3 regions of the Geofilum sp. OHC36d9 genome follow, and region 1 is predicted to be linked to each of the others. Evidence: riboswitches for the same ligand, from Rfam matches in the RefSeq annotation. Region 1 holds a riboswitch; each other region holds the start of a gene.

Region 1 (6,217 bases):
CTCAGGATTTAAGACAGACATAATTGAGATTTCGTTGTTTACTGATGCAATATCTGAATATTCAAAATTGATTATTGGAGCGAGTATCAGATACGGGAAACACAGTAAAAAAGTAACACGGTTTATTCAAAGACACAAAACCGAATTAGAACAAATTGATACAGCTTTCTTTTCGGTGAATTTAGTGGCAAGAAAAAGTAACAAAAATACACCTGAGAGCAATCCTTATATTTCAAAATATTTTAAGCGACTGAATTGGAGTCCTAAAATAATAGATGTTTTTGCTGGACGCTTGGACTATGATGCATATTCCTTAATAGATAGGTTAATGATTAAATTGATTATGAAAATCACAAAAGGCCCGACAAAATCTGAAAAACCGATTGAATATACAGACTGGGAAAAGGTTAAAAACTTTTCCGCTAAAATAAGTCTTAACTAATGTTTGTCTACAAAGTCAACTTATGCGTTACGCTTGTCATAAAAACAGTCATTTACGAAAAGTAAACGCCTTAATTTTTATGACTTTGCAAGCCTTGTTTTTTAACTTTATAATTCAAACACTTAAACCACAGACAATCTACTAACCCTATCTTTCTCAGCAGCAACTCATTAACAAGATGATAAACCAGCACTAAAGCAGACTCCCGGTTTCTCAGTCTCTGTTCAGACTACCATATTTATCCTTAATGTGCTTCAATATTCTCTCTGACACCAAAAAGACAGCCGGTTTACCCGACAGCGGGTTGATCTCGGTAACCACAACGGTGTTATAAACCTGCTCAATATTATCGTAAGTGAGCACTTCCTGCGGACTTCCTTTCATGTGAATCGCACCATCCTTCATCATAATCAAATAATTACAATATTCGGCAGCCAGATTCAAATCGTGAATGATCATTAAAACCGTTAAATTCATCTCGCCATTCAATCGTTGAATAAGATTAAGCACCTGCACCTGATGCGTAATATCGAGATGCGATGTTGGCTCATCCATCAACAACAGCTCCGGTTCCTGCGTCAACGCCTGTGCAATAGCCGCCAATTGCTGTTCACCACCGCTCAGCTGCGACATTAATTTCTTACGATGATTAAAAATACCGGTCAAACGCATGTATTTGCGAGCGATAACCACATCGTGCCGTGGCTCAAAAAACTGAAATGCTTCACGATAAGGCAACCGTCCCATCAGCACATAATCCTCAACCGTCACATCTATGGCATCAGGAAACTGATTAACAACAGCCACCTTACGGGCTTTGGCATTCAGTTTTAAGGTGTTTAAATTCTCATGGTGGAGCCATATCTCGCCCGTTCGGACTGCCAGATTACCGGAGATCCCCTTAAACAAGGTGGTTTTACCGGAACCGTTGGGACCAATGATTCCGGCAAGCGCGCCTTTGGGAAGCGACAATGAGATATTTTTCAGGCGAAACCCATCGCCATAGCCACAATCCAGATTGACTATTTTCAAATAACTATCGGGCATGACGTCCTCTTTTCTTAAACTGATTTAACACCACAATAAACAAAATGCCGCCGGCCATACCTGTAATCACGCCAATGGGCAACTCGTTGGGAGAAATAATCGTCCGCGCCAGCACATCACTGATAATTAAAAACAAGCCACCTCCTAAAAACGAACCTATCAACAAAAACCGATAATCAGAACCGGCCAGCAAACGTATAAAATGCGGTATAACCAACCCCACAAAACCAATCACCCCGGTCACCGATACACAAATACCCGTGAGCAATGAAGCCACCAAAAACAAAATACGAATGGTCGTTTTACTGTTAATACCCAGATAACGGGCTTTGGCCTCTCCCAATAGCAAAGCATTCAGCGGCCGTGCCAGCAAATAACTGACAAACAGGCCCACCACCGAAGCATACAATACTATTTTAATCAGGAATGTATCCGGTTCATCCAGCGAGCCCATCATCCAAAACATAATACCATGTAAATCGTCGGCCGTGGCCACCGACATCAGCAACATCATAACCGAAGAAGCCACAAAACTAATCATCACACCTATGAGCAACATCTTATTAACATCGGCACCACCATGCAGAAAGCCCAACAGACCAACAATAACCACTGTTAATATGGCACCACCAAACCCGGCCAGTGGTAACATAAAAGAGCCTACCGTAAGATGTAATCCCAAAACAATTACCAAAGCAACCCCCAGAGCAGCACCGCCCGAAATACCAAGCGTATAGGGTTCCACCAACGGATTACGAAAAACACCCTGTAAAATGGCGCCCGACAGACTCAAAGCACCACCAGCCCCCAAAGCCAGTATAACACGAGGCAAACGCATTCCCGTCAGAATAAAATAATCCATTCCCTCCTTTTTTTTCAGCAAGGGAATAATATCACCGACCGAAATAGAGGCTTCACCCATGGTCAACGACAAAATCGATGCGCCAACTACCAACAAGAGTAACAGCAATGTAAACAAAACCCATTTGACATATTTTGCGCTCATTGTCACATTTTTATAAGAAACAGTATCCAGCGGCCATTGTTAAAACGATGACGTCAGAGCTTACCCTACTCGCTTTTGCAATCATTTAATTTACGCTCAATCACCTGCATCGTTTGTAAAAAGTCAACCGGATTAGGGGTGCTTGCCATATCCGATTCAATAAAAAACAGCTTACCGCTTTTCACCGCCTTTAAATCGGGATAACTTTGCCATATTTTCATCTCTTCGTCACCCACAATTCCCATATTCACAATAATGATGACATCAGGATTTTTAGTGAGAACAAATTCGCGCGATACAGTACCTATTTTTAATCCGGAAGAAATATTTGTCCCGCCTGAAAAAGAGATAAAATCAGCCATATAAGTATCATCAAGAACGGTAAACAACGGATCGGCTCCAATCTGAAAAAAGAACTTTTGCGGTTGCGCAAGGGCCTGTTTTTCCCGTATAAGGTTAACATCCTTAGTTATAGAAGCCACCATTTTGCGGGCTGTATCTTCCTTTCCTATCAACTGCCCCAGACGCAAAAACTGAGTACATATTTCATCAAAAGAACGAGGCGTTTCAAAGACTTCCACCTTCAAGCCGGCCTTTCGCAGCATATTAATAGTTTGAGGTTTGGTAATAGCATGTACCAGCACCAGGTCGGGATTCAACATCAACACCTTTTCAACGTTAACTTTAATGGCAGAAGCCACCACCTCCTTGCCATCGTCTTTGGCAATATAACAATAAGAAGTGTGGCCAACCAACGCCTCATCTGCCCCCAGATAATAGACACCTTTGGTCAACGATGGCGCCAGCGAGACAATGCGCTGAGGCGTCTGAGCCCAAAGCGTGGACATCAGTAAAATAGCTACAACAGTAAGAAAAATGGTTTTCATGCTCAATGGTTGTTATTTTTTGAATCCACGAAAAAACTACTAAATGCTTAGAACCAATCACTCTTCACGGACCATAATCATGGGCTTCTACTTTACATCAGTGAAAACACGTAACAGGACTCATCGTTGAAAAGCCGGTTTCCCGAAAAAATGAGTAGTTCATAGCCCCCAACTTTTTCCCCGAAGTTTGGTTACTCATTGAATCAATTTGGCAGGTCTTCTGGCTCATCCGGGTTTTTAAAGCCTTCCCGCTGTTGCAAACAATCAACTAACATTTACCGGCAAATAAATTACGGCACCGTTAACATCTCACTAACAGACAGCAGTGGCAAAGAGGTATTAAAAACCATTGTTCTGGACTTACAGCTGCGGGTACAGCTCCGGTTTTACACCGGATTCCCTATTAGGCCGTTTCACGACAACGAAACAGTCACCAAATACAATTGCAAATTTAAACTTTTATATGAAACGACCATGATAAAATAATTCCCGCACATGCGGATGGATATTTTATGGAAGTTCCATGCGGCAATTGGAAATTAATTCTTTGCGTACAACAACCTTAAAAACAAAACAGATTTATCAGCCACAGAAGTCCCCTGCTATACGCCAAATTAATATCTTTCCGTAAAGCCGGCGTTTGGAATAAAAATTCAAAGTTTACAAGATCGAGAGCTACATGGAAGAGACAATCTCAATTACGTCTTTATTAATCTTCATAAATGACATCCAACAAGCGTCAAAATCATTTTCATGCTTTAAAAAAAATACGATGCCGACAAAATCCATTTTGTTGCCTATAAAAAATTGTTGAAGTGTAAAGAAGAATAAAACTTTTCGGTGGAAAGTCTCAGAAAGGAGACCTAGACGTATTGTAATATTTTTATTTGACCCATATATGACAAGCGTTTGACTGTATAATTCAAGGCCTGCACATCTCGAAAAGCAGGGGTTTACCGGCATAGGCGAGCATTTTGAGGCGAAGCATAACGCCGAAGCTGAATTTTTCTTTCGAGCACTAATTAACAATTTCGTTACGAATAAGACATATTTTACTAATTTAGCATCTCAAACCAATACGTTCTGTTTCCATGGATGACCCGTATCCCCCCTTTGGGGAACTCGATAATCTTTTGAAAGGAGAAGTGCTGACCGACACGGTCTCCCGCACATTATATGCAACCGACGCCTCGGTGTATCGAGAATTACCAATGGCCGTAGTCATGCCACGCGACGCTACCGATATCGCCCTGATTGTTGGTTTTGCTGCCCGACATAAAATACCTTTGATTCCACGTGGAGCTGGTACTTCATTGGCCGGACAGGTGGTTGGTCATGGACTTGTGGTAGATCTTTCACACCACATGAACCGGATTCTACATATCGACGCCAAAGAAAAATGGGCCGAAGTGCAACCCGGCGTGGTGCTTGACGACCTAAACCGTGAAGCCGCCACCCATGGTCTCTTTTTCGGGCCGGAGACGTCAACCGCCAACCGATGCACGCTGGCAGGCATGGTTGCCAACAACTCATGCGGATCTCACTCAATGGTTTATGGCAGTACCCGCGATCATATCATTGAAATTTCGGGCTGTTTATCAAATGGCGAAGAAGTCACATTCAGACCATTGCAAAAGTGGGAGTTCGACAAAAAATGCCGTGACGAGACGCTGGAAGGTGATATTTACCGCTTTTTCAGAGAAGTATACACCGATCGGCAAATACGTAAACAAATACGTAAAGAATTTCCACACCCCGACATACATCGGCGAAATTCCGGCTACGCACTGGATGAGTTATTGGATACCGCCCCGTTTAAACCCGATAGCGATGCGCCACTCTTTAATTTATCGAAACTAATAGCCGGTTCCGAAGGCTCTCTTTTGTTTATCACTTCCGTCAAAGTGGCTCTGGTTCCACCGCCATTGCCAAACAAAGGACTGTTATGTGTTCATTTCACTTCGCTCAGGGAAGCCCTGGAGGCTAACATTTTAGCGGTAGAACACCATCCCGACGCCGTGGAGCTGATGGATCACAACATACTTGAGCTGACCAAAGGTAATTCACTGCAACGGTCCAACCGTTTTTTCATTGAAGGAGAACCGGCAGCGCTGCTCCTCATCGAATTCTCGGGTGCGTCAGACGACGAAGTCATCCACAAATCGGGAGCGCTGATTAGTGCCTTCAAGAAAAACAACTACGGCTACAGCTATCCGCTTGTTAGCGGGCCGGATATCAACCGCGTCTGGAATCTGCGAAAAGCAGGTCTGGGCGTCCTGTCGAATATGAAAGGAGATGCCCGACCGGTCTCGCTCATAGAAGACACCGCCGTGCGGGTTAAAGACTTGCCCGCCTATGTTGAGGCCATAGACCAGATGCTGGCAAAATATCACAAAAATTGCGTGTACCATGCCCACGTCGGTTCCGGTGAGTTACACATACGTCCGGTACTAAATCTACGCCATCCGGATGACATTAAACTTTTCAGACAAATTGGTGAAGAAACGGCCCGAATTGTTAAATCGTTTCGCGGATCGCTGAGTGGTGAACATGGCGACGGGCGTTTGCGTGGTGAATTTATTCCACTTATGGTTGGAACAGACAACTATGAGCTGATGAAAAAAGTAAAAACCATATTTGACCCCGACGGTCTGTTCAATCCGGGTAAAATAATCGACACACCACCCATGGACAGTTCTTTTCGTTACACCGAACAAAAAGAAATGCCCATTACTAAAACGGTTTTTAATTGGTCGGACGACGACGGCCTGATGCATGCAGTAGAACGGTGTAATGGATCGGCCGACTGTCTCAAAAACAGCCTGGCAGGCGGCG
Region 2 (6,217 bases), on a different contig from region 1:
GTATCCTTCCTTTTCAAGTATTGATTTCCAACTGTCGGGCTGTGGTCCTGCCATGTCGTTTTGGGCGTGGTCGCCGGCGACCGACATGAGCGGCATCAGTTTTATTTCTTTGATATTTTTTTTAGCCAGCCGCGTCATCACCTCCGGTAGGCCCGGATAGCCTTCTATGGTACCCAGGATATATTGCGACGATTGTTGGTTCAAATAATATTGTAAACCGGGGTAATAGATATTTGAAGTGTGATTGGTGCCATGACCCATAAAAACGAAGGCTTCATTCTTTTTATCATCCGGTGTTATTATCTCGTGTATGCCCTGACTAAATTGTTCGAGGTCGGCGTGCGAATACAGAAGGGGAGGAGCTAACTTAATAATGGGATAGTCTGGTAACTGATTAAACATGGTCACTGATTGATGCAGTTTTTCATATTCTTCCCCCGGTATGATGTGTAACGATTGCACCGCTATTTTTTGAAAGCCGTCGTTGGCCATTTTGACCAACGCTTCTTCGGGCGAATTAATTTGTATTCCACTGGATTTTAATTTTTTTCGAATAAAAGCAGAAGAAAAAGCCCACCGGATTTCTGTATCAGGGAATGCTATTTTTACTTGTTTTTCAATATTGTTGAACGCGATTCTGGCATTGGCATAGCTGGTGCCAAACGAGACGAGTAATATGCCGGTTTGCGTATTTTGTGTGTTCGCCATACTGCTTGATATTAGGCTGAAAATTAGTAATATAGTTAGTGTTAATCGCGTTTTCATATGTTTATAATTTGTTTTTCAGTTGTCATATGGAACTCGCCAGGATAAGCATCCTTCTGTTTGTGAATCAATTCCCATGGCTCGTTTCATCTGTGTTTATATATTATTATAGTGTCTGTCCATAAACTAAGTGCTTGAAATATAAACTTCAAATACAAGCCTGATGAAGTAGTTGACTTTATAGACAAACACTATACAGTCATAAATGCAACCACCATTTTATTTGGCAACATTAATCAGCAAGCTGATAAAATAAGACCGGCCCGGGCTGATTGTTCCGTAATGGGATTTGTAAGGTCTGTTGTCTACATAATCGAGAAGATTGTCAATGCCGGCAGAGACATCAAAAGAGAATGGTCTCCAGTTTGTAAAATGGTGCATTGTTGTTAATTTATAGATGTTGTAAGCCTTGGCATTGCCGTATTCGTCGTCGAAAAATTTTTCGTCCTGAAAGCGACAATTCAGATTTGCGGATAAACGATATTTATTCCAGTTGTGGCGGTAGCCGATTCTGACGTTGCCATAATTTTGAGCGACCCCTTCCAGAGGTATGTCATCGGTTTGGTTCTGTGCATCTACATAACTGTAACCACCTCCGAGGGAGAATCCGGCACCGATATTTGCATTGAAAATAAAATCGAGACCTTTTGTTGCAGCACTGTTAATGTTATAATGACAGCGGGTTGTTGTAATTCCATTGGCTAAATTTTCGTCCGAGGTCTCCGTTGTTTGATAATCGATCAGATTTTTTACGTCGTTTAGATATCCGGTGAGACTGAAGGAGAGTTGATTAACAATAAACTCTGTTGAGAGCGCATAGTAGTTGGACGTTTGTGGGTCCAGATCAGGGTTTCCCAGATAAAGCGTACCTCTTTTTTCGTAATGGTAGTAGAGCTCTTTTAACGTTGGAGCTTTAAAGCCTTTGGCATAGGTTCCTCTGATGTTTAAGTTTCCTGATTTATACAGTGCTGATATTTTTGGGGTGAAAGCATTGCCAAATGTTTGGTGTTTTACCAAACGACCGCCTACCACCATGGATAAGTTATTGATGACGTTTATTTCATCCTGGGCATAAAGAGCCAGAGTATATGCATCGGCAGTTTCTTCCGGCAAGCGGCCTTCCGATTCAAGCTCTTCCATCACATACTCGCCTCCAACCGATAACAGGTGGTGATCAGATAGTTTAAAAATGCTTTTCAGGTTAAGGGCGTTGCGTAACTGCTGGGTTTGTTTGCTTAGGTTGCCGGCCACATAATCGCCTGATGTTTGGTTATATTTGTAGTAATATTTGAACCGGTCGGAGTTCCAGTCGAGAGTGATCTTATTGGTTTTCCTCAGGAGGTACTCTGCTCCTGCACCATAGCTGAAGTCGCTGTAAAAGTATCCATATTTACCCACGGTTAGTGGTCGTTGTACATCCCGCTCATATTTGGATCCCAAAAGATATATATTTATTTTTTGCGACAGGGCATAGTTCAGTTTTTGGCTGAAGGTGTAGTCTTTGGACGCATTTTGTGTCATGGCGTCCGTCTCAACCAGTTCATTACCGTCTGATTCGTAGGGGCTGATCTGCCATCCGTCGGTTGTTTTTCGGTCGAAGGAGGTGGTTGATGATAGCTTACCTATGTGGAGGTCGAGGTTGTTGTGCATAATCCATTCGCCGTAGCTGCCCACTCTATTTTGGGTGGTGATTGCGTTTTTTGGGGACTTTTTATTTGTGATTATGTTGATGACGCCGGCAATGGCTTCCGACCCGTATAGGGCTGAGGAAGCGCCTTTCACAATTTCTATGCGTTCGATATTTAAAGGGTTAATGCGGTTTAAGTCACTCTGTCCGCCAATGTCGCCATACATCCGTTTACCATCAATTAAAACCAGAATGTAATCGTTGCCCAGACCGTTTAATTGCATGAAAGGCCCCATAGCTCCTGGATTGAAATCGAATGATGGACTTACACCCAGCATTAGATCCGTAAAGTTGGATGGCCCAATTTGGTTAATTAGTTTTTTGTCGATCAGTTCGGTTTGAACAGGCGCATTTTTTAAGTGGTGTGGTGTTCCTGTTCCGGTAACTACCACTTCTCCCAGGGTGTTGTTGGAAGGCTTCAGTGAACAGTTAAATTCATTTTGGGCTTCGCGGATAAGCATCTCCTGCTTAAAACGGTGATAGCCCAAACATGATACCACCACCTCATAGGTGCCTGCCTTGATGTTACGGAGGATGAATTGTCCGTTTTGGTCGGTGATGGTCCCCAATGTCGTTCCCGGAATGTAGATGTTGGCGTCGGTCAGGGGTTGGTTCGATTCCTGGTTGGTTACGTGACCAACCAAGGATGGGTTTTGAGCACATAGTTTATGGGCCACTAGAAACAGAAGGCCAGCGATGTGCCAATTCATTTTTTGCATGGTTTAATTATTTAATTATTAAACAATTACACCTTGCGTCCTTTTTCAACAGCGTTGTTGAAATGAAAAAATAATGTTGAACAATAAGAATGTACAGCATTAACTTCTTACCCGGAAGCAAAATGATGAATAGTTATTTTTTGGCAGGTTTTCTGACTTACTCCTGTTTGGATCGCCTTCCCATCTTTTTATATTCAGACAGTGGCGAAATAGATCCAAACTCTTTTAAGAGCTTACAGCTGCGGGTACAGCCCCTGATTTACACAGGGTTCCCTTTTATTGTTCACGGCGAAACCGGAACAATCACCAAAAAGTTGTACAAAAATATCTATTTTTATGACATTTCAATTTTTTTAGATGGGAAATTCAATGTTTCCTTTAGTCGTATTTGCAAGAAAAATCCGTCTTCTGCGTTATGTTTCCCTCAAAATGATCATTTATGGGGGAAAATTCACATCTAATTTCCATTATGGCCAAAATTCATTCTTTTTGAGCTGTACAAGTCTTCCAAAGGAAGCTTTCTTATCTGCCCCGGCGCTTTTTGGCAGACTGATTTTTCCTGATAAAAACGTTTTTGTGATGCATTAGTTTCCCGGCTTATGCTGTTAATCTATCGTTTGGGTTTATTGGTGTAAAAAAAGACGACAGTCGACAAAAGGCCATTGACACTCTTAATATGCAGGTCTATTTTTGACATTGAATTGAGGGTTTAACACCAAGAACATTTAATTTATGATAGCTACCAGCAACACAATTACACATGAAGAGGTTCGGATAATTGATCAGGAACATGATATACTGCATCGGACCATTCGATTGATTGATGAGGCTTTTATTACAAAGCAGGGTAATAAAAGGATCTCTCAGTTGATATCAGAATTATACAAATTTATTGATTTTCACTTCACCAGTGAGGAAAATCTGATGCTGTTCACCGATTTCCCATATTACGACGAGCATAAAAAGGAGCATACCGAATTGATGCGGGATCTGGCTGATATAATTTGCGCTTTCAATGCCGATATGATCGATTACCATGAGTTGGTTGATTATTTAAACAATCGTTTTACAGATCATTCTGATTTGCCCGACCGACAATTGAAGGCTTATTTGGTTACGATGATTAAATAATATTTGGGCCGTATCCTTTTAGGCGACCCGATGATGGATGGCCCCCTGTAAGGCGTTGTTTTTTTTGATTGCCTAATCTGTTTGTCCCTGGAATAATCATTCCAGGGTTTCTTTTAATATTATTTATAGTTTCGCAGGTCTTGAATATGAAGCTTTTTTATTTGTCACCGGCGTCTTTGGGTGAGTACTCTTAATTTATAAGGTGCCTGTTTCGAAATTTGGCATAACTGATTCAATTTACCATTTTTGCGTTGCGTGAGTTTAACACAGCTAAAATAAACCATTCGTATTTTATGACAAGCAAATCGCAAAGTGATATTTCAGCAGCATATTTAAAGCTGTTGAACCAACAACAGTTTGTTGCAGACGAATTAGATTATGTTGGTTTTGATCATCAAAAATCAATGTTGCAAATATTGGCAGACCATGCCAATTGCGGTGTTAGTGTTTTTGATATGTATAAAAAATCACACATCTTTTATTCGCCTAATTTTGGTAGTTCTCTTGGATACGATTTAAGCGAAATTATAAAAAAAAGTCACGATTTTTGGGATCATAAAATTCATCATGAAGATTATGCCGGGATGATGCAAAACGGCATTTTGCTGCTTAAGCTGTTTTATCAATTTTCCGATGATGAAAAAACCAATTACAAATTGATCAGCGAATACCGAATATTGAATGCCGAAAATAAATATGTAAGAGTTATTGAACAGCAACAGGTGTTACAATTAGATAATTATGGAAATATTTGGTTAACATTAAGTATTATCGATATCTCTCCCAATCAGGAAATCAGTGAAGAAATGAAAAGTCAATTGTTCGATTTCAAGACGGGTAAAATACTCCCTTTCGATATAGAAGCGAAAAGTAGTGAGATGGTCAATTTAGGGTTAACCAATCGGGAAATACAAATTCTAAAAATGGTTAAGGAGGGTCTTTTAAGTAAAGAAATATCAGCAAAATTAAATATTAGTTTAAATACCGTTAATACGCATCGCCAACGAGTTTTAAAAAAATTACGTGCGAATAATTCAATGGAAGCGGTCATTTTTGCTTCAAAATATGGATTGTTGTAACTCTCCACTACTGATATATCAGTATTGTATAATACCTCTTTTGGGTTGAACTTTGTGTTTTCAACCCAAATTAAAGTGTATTTATATGATGAGGATTTTTTTAGTCGTCTTTTTTTTGTCGTTTGCAATTGCTCCTATACCGGCACAATTACCCACTCAAACCATTCGGGGGACCGTATTTGACAATGCTTCCGGCACCCCTTTGCCTTATGTTAATGTGGTATTGCTAAATACCAATTATGGCACCGTGACAGACGAGGCCGGTCATTTTACGATTGAAAATGTCAGTATTGGCAGGTACAACATGCAAATTTCAATGATAGGTTATGAATCGTATGCCCTGAAAGAGATACAGGTCTCATCGGGGAAAGAGCTATTCTTTAATATTACATTGAAGGAAACGGTTAATTCGCTTTCGGAAGTAACCATTAAACCGCGTGTAAATAAGCAACAACCCATAAACAGAATGGCATCGGTAAGTGCCAAAATGTTAAGTGTTGACGAGGCACAGCGCTATGCTGGTGGATTTGATGACCCGGCGCGTTTGGTATCTTCTTTTGCCGGGGTATCAAGTAATGTAAGTAATAATGCCATTGTGGTTCGTGGCAACAGTCCGCAGTCGCTACAATGGAAAATGGAAGGGGTTGAAATTCCAAATCCCAACCATTTTGCCGATTTAAGTGCTTTTGGGGGTGGCGGATTAACCGCCCTAAGTAGTCAATTGTTAGCTAACTCAGATTTTTTTTCGGGTGCAATGCCAGCCGAATATAACAATGCTATTTCGGGTGTGTTCGACCTTTTTATGCGCAATGGAAATAATAAGAGGCCGGAGCGGA
Region 3 (6,217 bases), on a different contig from region 1:
GTGTTCTTGTGGTTGCTTATAACAGATTGATTAACAATTCAGAATACGATCTTTTTGTGACTGGTAACAATAAAGATATTGCACGTCTATTTTGTGAGGCCGCTCTTTCGCGAAAGCCCACCGGTAATTATATCGTTTTTGGCGGCGATCGTTTTGACCGCAATGGGCTGGAGTTAAAGCAACATATCGATTCCATTTTGAAACCGCATATTGAATCGGGTAGCATAAATTTGTTGTTTGACACGTACGTGGAAGGTTGGAATGGTGAACGTACGGCTTTTGAGTTTCAGAAGATTATTGATAGCTACGGGTTGGATATCGATGCTGTTATTGCCTGTAGTGATCCGATGTCGGTTGCCGTGGCAAATATTTTGAAAAAGTATGGGAAAGAAGGCGAAGTTGTGGTCACTGGTCAGGATGCAATATTAGAGGCCGTTAAAGAAATTTATGATGGTTCAATGACTATGACTGTTTATCATCCGCATAAAACGTTGGGGTATAAAACGGCCGAATTAGTTATGGATTTATTGGATGGCAAAAAGGCCCGCGATTTGTCTAATGCTTCTACCTTTAATGGAACGGTTGATATTCCTACCTATAAGATTAATTCAATTGCTGTGACCAAAGAAAATTTGGATGAAGTGTTAATTCAAAGTGGGGAATATACGATGGATGAAATTGCAAATTAGAGTTTGTCTATTTTGCGTTGTGCTTGCTGTTAACATGGTCATTTACTGCCGTAAATGACCATGTTAACAGATGTACAAGTTTCTAATTTGAATTTTTGACAGTTAAATTAGTGTTATTCTGCAAAATTTTGCCAATTAATAAAATGCCGGGCTCCCTCTTTTAATCGGGAGGCCCGGCATTTTGTTTTGTGGGGAGGCAAACAAAATCCTGTCATGAAGATGGCAGAATGGGTCTGTTTTACCGAAATAGTTGCCGTATTTCGGTTGTAAAGGCAGATTAAATCAAACAACCACTGCACTTCAATAAACAGGATTTGTTTGCCATGGAGAATAAGTGTGGAATGGTTAAAAAATGACGCTGTTGGGACCTATTCCTATGCTTTCGTTTAGTTCGCTCTTTATTTCCCCTTCATTATTATAGATGGTTACCGTACCTGGTTTAGTGAAGTCCGGACTTTCACAAGTGTAGATGTCTCCATTGGCCGGGTTGACGCTAAAACCATAATAATAACCACTGATAAGCGGTTCAGTGGGGAATATCTCTGAATCTACGGCTATTGCAAAAATGCCGGTGTAAGTGTCTGTATACAGTGTTTGTTTGTCGGTGCTAATTTCCAAATGGGACGGATGAATTTGGTCTCCTATCTCTATGGTTTTTAATACGCTTTGATCGGTTCCTGATAGTTTGATGAGTGCTGATCCTGTTTCTGAAGTCAGGTCCCATGTGTTGGGATCGTAAACTTGTGATCCGAAGCATATTACCCAAACGTCGTTGTTGTTGTCGATGGCAAAGTGTTTTGGGCCATCGGACACATCAACTGTATTAATGACCTCATTCGTATTGGGATCAATAATTGAGATGGTGTTATTTACGCCGTATCCGCCGCTATTGGCAGCCCAAATAAGATCGTTGTTTACGATGATGCCTTCTGTTCCGCTTCCGGTTTCAATGGTATTGACAATTGTGTTGGTGTCGAGATCAATAACAGCCACAGAACCGGTTGTTGAGCCCCATTGTGAAACGTAGAGTTTGCCATTATAATGAGTTGCAAACCGGGGATTACTTAACCCCTCTATTGTTGTTACCCACGTAAAATCATTTTTATTAACCACCTGAATGCTGTTACTGGCATTCACAATCAGATAGGCTTTGTCATCAACAATTTCCATGTCTTGTAATACATCACCTATAATTGTATTTGTGCCATTGCTTTTCTTGAAGATACTACCGACAACCACCTGATCGTCGTAGCTGTAGAATGAAACGGAAGCGTTGCTTTGTCCAAAAGTTCCTTCGTTCAGAATAAAGGCTCCGTTTGTGTATAAGCTGTTACTCGTTTCGTTATCGTCCGTGCACGATGTCGCAGCAAGAACCAGAAATGCAGCTAATAAAATATTCATTGCAAAATTTGACCGTTTATAACGGCTTCTTAAATTGGTAATATTCATGATTGTAAAATTATGATTGGTTATTGAATAATTACAGTCTTACCTGTAAATTGACTTCGTAATTGCAAAGTGGCATTGCATACCAGGCCATTAGTTGGTATTGCGTGTTCCATAGGTTGTTTACTTTCACGTTTAGCTGGACGTCCGTTCTCCCTGCAGGAATTTTATAACCGCCCATGATATTCCCCAGTAGGTATGGCTCAAGTCGATTAGTGTAGTCGTAGTATCTTTCGCCAACGGCGTTTATTGTAAAAGCAGCTACTATTGCTTTATATTTCCATGTTAAAAGGCCTGCTCCTTTGTGGAGAGGGATGTAAACCATTTGTTTTCCGTCATAATGGTCGTCTGTTTTAAGCCGTGAGTGGGTATAAAAATAACTGGTTGATAACTGCCAAAACGAGGATCCTATTTTGCGGCCATAAATACCTTTTAATTCCAGACCTTTTGATTCTCCCCTTTTTTTATTGGAGGGAGTCCATATTGCATCGTCGTCCTGAAGCCATATAATCCAGTCTTTGATGTTGGAGGTAAACCAGATTGTGCTTAGTTTCATGTTTTGTTCAGCCGTCTTTTTGTTGTACTCGAAGCCAATATCTCCACTCCAGCCCGACTCTGGCTTCAAACTGTTATTGCCGCGCGCATAACCGTCAAATGCCCAATAAACATCATTAAAGGTTGGAATTCTGTAATTTTTTGAGATATTTCCCTTAATTTTTATTCTTTGCGTGAGGGCATAATTACCACCATAGGCAAATATTACAGGATGTAACGTGGTGTTGGTCATTTCATCGCGAAAGCTTATGAGTGAGGTTAGTCGGTTGTTAAATGTTTTAAACTGCACAAAGGAAAATAAAGCCCAACGACTACGTATTGGGGTGCCAATGTAACCGTCACTTTGGGCTTGTTCGTTGGTGTAGTTTAATCCCGTGCTCCATTGTATTCCGTTTTTTAAGCTAATTCTTGATTCTATTTCAGAAATGAGGGATAAAGATTGGTTATTTCCGCTGCTTATGGGAGTCTCCACATTGGTGTAGTCAATCTGGTTCCATAGAATTCCCTGTTTGAAGTTTATTTGAATGTTGTTGGTGCGGTAGTATCTCAGGTTTATAGCCCCCATTACATTGTTATCTATCTGATATTGTTGGTTAGGAGTGCTTTTGGTCATAATTGTTTGTACATCCTTATCGTAATGTTGAAGCCACAGTCCGGTCGTTACCAGTAGTTGATTGCCCAATCTAAAATAGTTGTCCTGACTTAAACCCCATTGTTTTACACCTGCATTGGTCTGGCGTTCTTTTCTTTTGTCCGGCCGAGAGGTGTTATAATACCAAAAGTTATTATCGCTGCTTTGTCGCATGACCGATAAGGAGGAGGCTCTTTTTTTGTTTCCTGTTTTCAGTGACAGTTGTTCGTATTGGCGGTTGTAGCTTCCAATGCCTCCATTAACCGAGATGTGATTTTTTTTATTTAGGAGGTTGTTGGTGGTCAGGTGTAGTACTCCGGACATGGCTCCACTTCCGCATAGGGTTCCGGCGCCACCGCTTTGAATTTGTATATCTTCAAAGAGGGATGCTGGCATGGCCGATAGATTAACGGAGCTATTCATTGGACTTTGGAGATTAAGCCCGTTCCACATAATCGCGGTATGATTGCTGTGGCTTCCTCTAAAACTGACCGTTGAAAGTCCACCCGGACCATAGCTTTTTATAGATGCTCCCGTTGATAGTAGGAGTAAATCCGAAAGAGAGGAGGTTCTCATTAGCTTCACCAAAATTGAATCTGGTTTTTCTATGGCAGCGCCAATGGTATATTCCTTTAAATGGTTGGCTTGAATGGTTACTCCTTTTAGTGGTATAGTCTTTTGTTGAAAGTATACCTGAGCATTCAGATGACAGCCAAATACTAATATTACCGTAAAAAACGGTTTGATTCTATTAAAGCGCATGTTTACAAATGATTAAAGTGAATTTAACCATTCGCAACAAACGGATGCTGGTGAAAATATAGAACAAAAGGATGTAGTTCTAATCTTCGCTTTTCTACCCGAAAGCTACGAATTAAAGTATTGGCAGGTCTTCTGGCTCACTCCTTTTTTTGATGCCTTCCCATCAGTTAATACCTGACAGTGGCGAAGTTTTCAAAAAAATAATAGAGATTACAGCTGCGGGGACAGCTCCGGAATTCTTAAAGATTAATAATTTAACCATTTAAGTCACCGGATTCCCTTTTATCAGTTTTCCGTAATTGGATTACTGAACCAATCTTTGTGCAAAAATACGTGCTATAATGTGATTATCAAATTTTAGTTCTTTAATTTTTGAAATTGTTTGTAATCTGCTGATTTATATTTTGTTGCCTAATTTCTTTTTTTATGTGTTTAATGGTTGCCAAAAACCAGATCATCGCCGCTATTCCGGCACTTCCTCCTATAAGGTAACCTGTTTCTGGGCTAAGGAACAATCCTCCTGTTTTTATTGGAGCAACCATCAGATACGATACGCATATTATGGTCATGAATAAAGCCGGAAGTGATAGCATCCAGTGGCTTTTATTGTTTTTGGCAAGATACATTGCACCGGTCCACAGAACGATAACGGCCAAAATTTGGTTGGATAGGCCCAAATATTTCCAGATAGTGGCAAAATCTAGCTGAGAGAGCAAAAAGCCTACTAGAAATAGCGGAATGCTAATGATTAATCGCTTTGTTGTAGTGGTCTGCTTCATTTTAAAAACGTCAGCAATGGTGAGGCGGGCGCTTCTAAAGGCTGTGTCGCCAGTGGTGATGGGACATACAACGACCCCAATAATTGCAAGAACGGCGCCTGCTTTGCCTAACCAACCGGTACTGATTTCATTTACAACCCATGCCGGGGTGTGACCGGAAGTTTGTAGTGTAGCATTTAGTCCTTCGGCACCACCAAAGTAATTCATAGCCGCAGTGGCCCATATTAATGCTACTATTCCTTCGGCAATCATTGCCCCATAAAACACATACCGACCTTGTTTTTCGTGTGTTATGCAACGGGCCATCATTGGGGCCTGTGTGCTGTGGAAACCTGATAAAGCGCCGCATGAAATAACAATGAACAGCATCGGAAATAAGATGTTTTCTGTTGGATGATGGTGAAAATTGCTAAATGATGATAGTGATAGTTCTTTGAGGACTAATTGACCTGAGATGCCATAGATTATAATGGCGCCGCCAATAAGCAGGGCCATTATAAGTAGAGCCAGACCAAATACCGGGTATATTTTACCTATTATTTTATTGATGGGCAGTAGCGTGGCAATCAGGTAATAGGCAAAGATGGCATAGAGCCACATCGTCATACCACCACCTGTAAAACTGGACAGGAGCTCTGCCGGCCCCGTAACAAAGGCTACTCCTACAAAAATTAACAGGAGTAAAGAAAAAATTCTTAAAAACTGACGAAAGCCGTTACCTAGATATTTTCCTACTATTTCAGGAATGCTGGCGCCATTATTCCTGACTGAAAGCATGCCTGAAAAGTAGTCGTGAACCGCTCCAATAAAAATACAACCAAGCACAATCCAGAGATAAGCCATTGGACCGTACATGGCCCCCAATATCGCCCCGAAAATAGGACCTAAGCCGGCAATGTTTAAGAATTCTATGGTGAAAGTTTTCCAGGCAGGCATAGGTATGTAATCAATCTGGTCAGCACTGGCAATGGCTGGCGTTGGTTGTGAATCGTCGGCGCCAAAAAAATATTCAGTAAATTTTCCGTATAAAAAAATCCAGCTATTAAAGCCGTGAGGGAGAGGAGAGATGTAATCATTTTTGTGCTTTTTTGTAAAATTAGTCAAAAATCAGTAAAGTTGTGTTTCATCTAAAAACCTTAAATTTGCAGTTGCCTTCAACGAAAGGCTTTAAATCATTTAATTTAGATCCAATTTAGAAAACTTTTTTACCTTGAATTATTGTGCGAGTTATGAATGAAATATATAATCAGAACCCGAAGTTTCATTTAGCAGTTGACTGTGTTATATTTGGTTATGAGGCCGGTGAACTTAAATTGTTGTTGTTTCATAGAGTTATTGAGCCCTGTAAAGGTGAA

The links. A riboswitch is a leader RNA that binds a small molecule or an ion and turns the genes downstream of it on or off. The one in region 1 is predicted to bind cobalamin.
Region 2: another riboswitch for cobalamin. It lies ahead of ACT3CD_RS12200 (TonB-dependent receptor); the one in region 1 lies ahead of ACT3CD_RS04120 (ABC transporter substrate-binding protein).
Region 3: another riboswitch for cobalamin. It lies ahead of ACT3CD_RS07950 (TonB-dependent receptor plug domain-containing protein); the one in region 1 lies ahead of ACT3CD_RS04120 (ABC transporter substrate-binding protein).

The regions. Positions count from the first base shown of each region.
Region 1 is NZ_JBQTGJ010000002.1:325,773-331,989, forward strand. It holds gene hemG (menaquinone-dependent protoporphyrinogen IX dehydrogenase) at 1-442, shown strand, start outside; gene ACT3CD_RS04110 (ABC transporter ATP-binding protein) at 656-1,489, opposite strand; gene ACT3CD_RS04115 (FecCD family ABC transporter permease) at 1,479-2,495, opposite strand; gene ACT3CD_RS04120 (ABC transporter substrate-binding protein) at 2,561-3,382, opposite strand; cobalamin riboswitch at 3,576-3,835, opposite strand; gene ACT3CD_RS04125 (FAD-binding and (Fe-S)-binding domain-containing protein) at 4,474-6,217, shown strand, end outside.
Region 2 is NZ_JBQTGJ010000012.1:52,476-58,692, forward strand. It holds gene ACT3CD_RS12195 (sirohydrochlorin cobaltochelatase) at 1-708, opposite strand, end outside; gene ACT3CD_RS12200 (TonB-dependent receptor) at 985-3,171, opposite strand; cobalamin riboswitch at 3,297-3,497, opposite strand; gene ACT3CD_RS12205 (bacteriohemerythrin) at 3,904-4,302, shown strand; gene ACT3CD_RS12210 (LuxR C-terminal-related transcriptional regulator) at 4,596-5,381, shown strand; gene ACT3CD_RS12215 (TonB-dependent receptor) at 5,467-6,217, shown strand, end outside.
Region 3 is NZ_JBQTGJ010000005.1:177,031-183,247, reverse strand. It holds gene ACT3CD_RS07960 (sugar ABC transporter substrate-binding protein) at 1-689, shown strand, start outside; gene ACT3CD_RS07955 (YncE family protein) at 1,035-2,090, opposite strand; gene ACT3CD_RS07950 (TonB-dependent receptor plug domain-containing protein) at 2,170-4,083, opposite strand; cobalamin riboswitch at 4,189-4,415, opposite strand; gene ACT3CD_RS07945 (carbon starvation CstA family protein) at 4,449-5,966, opposite strand; gene ACT3CD_RS07940 (NUDIX hydrolase) at 6,092-6,217, shown strand, end outside.